DNA from 2 places in the Dactylosporangium maewongense genome. Region 2 is predicted to be linked to the other one. Evidence: riboswitches for the same ligand, from Rfam matches in the RefSeq annotation. Region 2 holds a riboswitch; the other holds the start of a gene.
The links. A riboswitch is a leader RNA that binds a small molecule or an ion and turns the genes downstream of it on or off. The one in region 2 is predicted to bind glycine.

Region 1: another riboswitch for glycine. It lies ahead of gcvT (glycine cleavage system aminomethyltransferase GcvT); the one in region 2 lies ahead of gcvP (aminomethyl-transferring glycine dehydrogenase).

What each region holds. Positions count from the first base shown of each region.
Region 1 is NZ_BAAAQD010000010.1:133,338-135,722, reverse strand. Features, by position in the region: gene ABD332_RS25180 (RNA polymerase sigma factor) at 1-679, opposite strand, end outside; glycine riboswitch at 808-901, shown strand; glycine riboswitch at 902-1,007, shown strand; gene gcvT (glycine cleavage system aminomethyltransferase GcvT) at 1,059-2,120, shown strand; gene ABD332_RS25170 (glycine cleavage system protein H) at 2,126-2,385, shown strand, end outside.
Region 2 is NZ_BAAAQD010000011.1:4,676-7,060, reverse strand. Features, by position in the region: gene gcvP (aminomethyl-transferring glycine dehydrogenase) at 1-845, opposite strand, end outside; glycine riboswitch at 922-1,016, opposite strand; gene ABD332_RS26430 (hypothetical protein) at 1,107-2,150, opposite strand; gene ABD332_RS26425 (YciI family protein) at 2,259-2,385, opposite strand, start outside.

The sequences.
Region 1 (2,385 bases), on a different contig from region 2:
CGCGGACGTGCCGGGCGATCCGCTTGCGCCACAACGGGTCCGGCTCGCCGTCCCAGCCGGCCACGACCTCGCGCAGCGCCGGGCAGCCGGGCGACGCGTCCAGGGCGCGGACCACCGAACGGGCCACGTCGAGCTGCTCGCGCATCCGCTGCACCCGCACCCCGGCGTGCGCGGCCGGCAGGTCGAGGGCGTCGGCGACCTCGGCGCGGGCCAGGTGACCGCCGGCCTCCAGCCACCACAGCGACAGCACCGTGCGGTGCGCCGGGTCCAGCCAGCGGGCCGCCTCCGCGATCCCCCGCTGCTCGACGTCCAGGACCTGCCGCAGCACGGCGAGGCCGACGAAGTCCGCCGACGGGTCGGCGGTGTCGGGCAGGCCGTCCGGCTGGTCCTCGCCGCGGGTCAGCCTGGCCCGGCGGGCCTCCGCGCGGGCGTCGGCGAGCTGCCGCAGGGCGATCGTCACCACCCACGACCGGAAACGCCCGGCGTGCCGTACCGTCGAAACCCCCGTCACGACGCGGACCATCGCGTCCTGGACGATGTCGTCGACGTCGAGGTCCCGGTCGGCGCCGCGGCCGACGACGGAGTAGACCAGCGGCAGGTAGCGCGCGGCGAGGGCCTCCACGGCGGCCCGGTCACCGTCGCGGGCCGCCGCCACGAGGACCTCGTCGGACTGTGCCACTGTCGTTCCCGTCTGTTCGTTCACCCTCTGGCGGACCCCCTCCGGTCTCGTGTCATAACACTTTCCGGGCTTGACGGGGCGGTGCGGCGGGACTTACGGTCCTGACCACAACCGCATATCGCGCTGCACGACCCGCGACGGGAGAGCCCTCGGTCAGTCCGAGGCGCCGAAGGAGCAACGTTCTCCCCAGAATCTCTCAGGCATCGGTACCGCCGCGGTCAGGCGACTCTGGAAAGTCAGGACGATCCGTGTCCTGCGCCCACGGTGCAAACCGTCCCGCTCGTCGCGGGCGGCGAAGCTCTCAGGCTCCGATGACAGAGCGGGGAGGTCACCCAGCAGGGGTGCCGTCCGCGACGGCATCCGGACCCAGGGAGCCTCCGTGACACCGCTCTTCGACGTGCACCGCGATCTCGGCGCCACCTTCACCTCCTTCGCCGGCTGGCGCATGCCGCTGCGCTACCAGGGGGACCTCGCCGAGCACCACGCGGTGCGGCGCGCCGCCGGGTTGTTCGACCTGTCGCACATGGGCCAGCTCGAGGTCACCGGCGCCGACGCGGGCCGGTTCCTCGACTACGCGCTCGTCGGCAGGCTGTCGGCGATCGAGGTGGGGCGCGCCCGGTACACGATGCTGTGCCACGACACCGGCGGGGTCCTCGACGACCTCGTCGTCTACCGCCTCGCGGACCGGCGCTACCTGGTGGTCGCGAACGCCGCCAACACCGCCGTCGTCTTCGCGATGCTCCGCGAGCACGCCGACGGTTTCCACGTCACCGTCCGCGACACGTCCGCCGACTGGGCGCTGATCGCCGTGCAGGGGCCTTCGGCGGCGTCGATCCTCGACCCGGGGCCGCTGCGGTACTACGCGATCCGCCCGTTCCCGCTCGCCGGGCGGGACGTGCTGCTGGCGCGGACCGGGTACACCGGCGAGGACGGCTTCGAGGTCTACTGCCGCCCGGATGACGCCGTCGCCGTGTGGCGGGCGCTGCTCGACCGCGGCCCGACGCCGGCGGGGCTGGCCTGCCGCGACACGCTGCGCCTCGAGGCGGGGATGGCGCTGTACGGGCACGAGCTGTCCGTCCGGCGGACCCCGCTGCAGGCCGGCCTCGCCCGCCTCGTCGACTTCTCCAAACGCGACTTCGTCGGCGCCGCCGCCCTGCGCCGCCAGCGCGACTCGGCGCCGGTCGAGGTCCTGGCCGGGCTCGTCACCGGATCCCGACGGGCGCCGCGCGCCGGCTACCAGGTGCTCGACCCGGCGACCGGCGCGATGGCCGGCACCGTCACCAGCGGCGCGCTGTCGCCGACCCTCGGCCATCCCGTCGCGATGGCGTACGTGCCGCCCGCCCTCGCCGAGCCCGGGACCCGGCTCGCCGTCGACGTCCGCGGCGCGAGCGTCGACGCCACCGTCGTGCAACTGCCCTTCTACGTCGCACCGCCGAAGTGAACGTCATGTCGTCGAACCAGCCGGAGATGAGCGCCATGTCCGCGATCCCGTCGCACCTGTCCTACACGCGTGACCACGAGTGGTTCTCCGACGGCGTCGTCGGCATCACCGCGTTCGCCGCGTCCGCGCTCGGCGACATCGTCTACGTGCAGCTGCCCGAGGTCGGCACGCTGGTCACCGCCGGCGAGCCGTGCGGGGAGATCGAGTCGACGAAGTCCGTCAGCGACCTCGTCGCGCCCGCCGACGGCGTCGTCGTCTCGGTCAA
Region 2 (2,385 bases):
AGGCCCTTGCGGACCGACATGTAGCCGGCGTGCGGGCCGCCGAAGCCCATCGGCACGCCGAACCGCTGCGCGCTGCCGACCGCGACGTCCGCGCCGAACGCCGCCGGCTCCTGCAGCAGGCACAGCGCGAGCAGGTCCGCGGCGAACGTGACGATCGCGCCCTTGTCGTGCGCCTGCCCGGTGATGTCCGCCAGGTCACGGACCGCGCCGGACGCGCCGGGGTACTGCAGGTGCAGGCCGAAGAACTCCGCTGGCAGCTCCTCGGTCCGCAGGTCCACCGTCTGGACGTCGATGCCGAGCGGCTCCGCCCTGGTCCGGATGACGGCGAGGGTCTGCGGCAGGACGTCGCTGTCGACGACGTACACGTCGGCCTTGACCTTCGACGAGCGCCGCGCCAGGGTCATCGCCTCAGCGGCGGCGGTCGCCTCGTCCAGCAGCGACGCGCCCGCGACCGGCAGCCCCGTCAGGTCCGTGATCACCGTCTGGAAGTTGAGCAGCGCCTCGAGGCGGCCCTGGCTGATCTCCGGCTGGTACGGCGTGTACGCCGTGTACCACGACGGGTCCTCAAGCACGTTGCGCAGGATGACCGGCGGCGTGTGCGTGCCGTAGTAGCCGAGGCCGATCATGCTGACGAGCGTCCGGTTCGCCGACGCGAGGGCGCGCAGCTCCCCCAGCACCTCGGCCTCGGACGCGGCCAGGGGCAGCTGGAGCGGCTGGTGCCAGCGGATCGAGCCGGGGATGGCCGCCGTCATCAACGCCTCGACGGAGTCGTACCCGACGGTCTTCAGCATCGTCGTCTGCTCGTCCGGCGACGGTCCGATGTGCCTGCTGGCGAAACTGGTCATTGGCCACACTCTTTCGGATCCGGGGGTCGGGGCTGCGCACGTCCCTCCCCCTCTGTCGTGTGGCCTCCAGAGGTGCCAACCCGTCGCGGTCCTTCTGCCTGAGAGGTTCCGGGGAGGATTTGCCCCTTCGGCGTCGCCCTGAACTCAGACGATCTCTCCCGCGCGGGTATTGCCGGCGATGCCTAATCTACCGGTTCTTTGACCATGGTCACGCGCCCGTGGTCCACACCACAGCGCGTAGCGCATCCTAGGACGCTAGGTTCATGGCTTACAGCGGGCTGAATTCGCGTCGACCATCAGAAGGCTGGCGTCCACCGCCTCGAAGTCGCTGCCCTTCAGCCCCTTGAGCGCGTTGAGCTGATCGTTGCTCCACCGGTCGTCCTGCGTGCCGGAGAAGAACCACGGCGAGCCGTTGTCGGCGAGGACGGCGCCGTACTGCTTGAGCGCCTGCGCCACCACCCGCGCCTGCGCCGGGAACTTCGAGATGTCGACGGACGCCTTCAGCCGGAACCGGGCACCCATCGGCGGCAGGTTCGCGTCGGTGCTGCTGGACGCCGCGTGCCGGGCGGGCCACACGTACGCGTTCCTCGTGCGCGGCGCGGTGAACCGGATCGCGTGGTCGATCCTGCCCTTGGTGACCTCGTCGGCGCGCGGCAGCCCGGCCAGGATCGACAGGCCCGCGGCGTCCGCCGACGTCCAGCCGGCCTTGCGCAGGTCGTTGCGGCGCAGGTCGAACACCGCCCCGGAGCCGGCCTTCCACGATCCGTCCGCGTTCGGGCGCGCGGCGTACAGCTCGTACACCTTGCAGGCCGCCGTGTCGTGCACGATGACGTGCCGGTCCCCGTCGGCGTTCGGCCCGCCCTCAACCTTGGCGTTGCGCGGGATCGGGTACGGGCCCTTGTCGCTCTCGTCCGCGTACTCGAAGCTGACCTTCACGCCGGCCTGCCCCTGCCCGACCATCGTGACCGGGATGCCGAACGGCGCGCCGTCGATGAGCCCCGAGCCGAAGTCCGGGTGCGCGTGCGCCTGCGCCCCGATGCTGCCGACCCACGCCGCCGAGTCCCGGTGCACCGGCAGCCTCGACACGTCGGCGTGCCACACGTTGTCCGCGGGGAAGATCGTGCACGCCCCGCTCGGCGCGGACGCGGACTGGCTCGCGGCGCCCAGGCCGCCGGCGCCGGACCCGCCCGTCGCGCCCGTCGCGCTCGGCGTCCCCGAGGCGGGTGCGGCGCTGCCCTTGCCCGGCGAGCTGCATCCGCTGACCGCCAAGACGGCGACGACGGCCAGCGCGGCGCTGCGCTTCAATGATCCTCCTCGGGTCGGCCCCCGATCCTCACGGACCTGCGCGCACAGTACGCGCACCCTGTGTCCGACCCGCAGCGCACCATCGCCGCGCAGCGCCGCCGTGCCGGGTCAGTCCGCCGCGCCGGCGGCCAGCTCCCGCACCTCCTGCGTGCAACGGCACGCCGCGGCGAACCTGGCCGCCCACCGGACCGCCTCGTCCCGGTCCGGCACCTCGAGGAGCGCGAACCCGCCGATG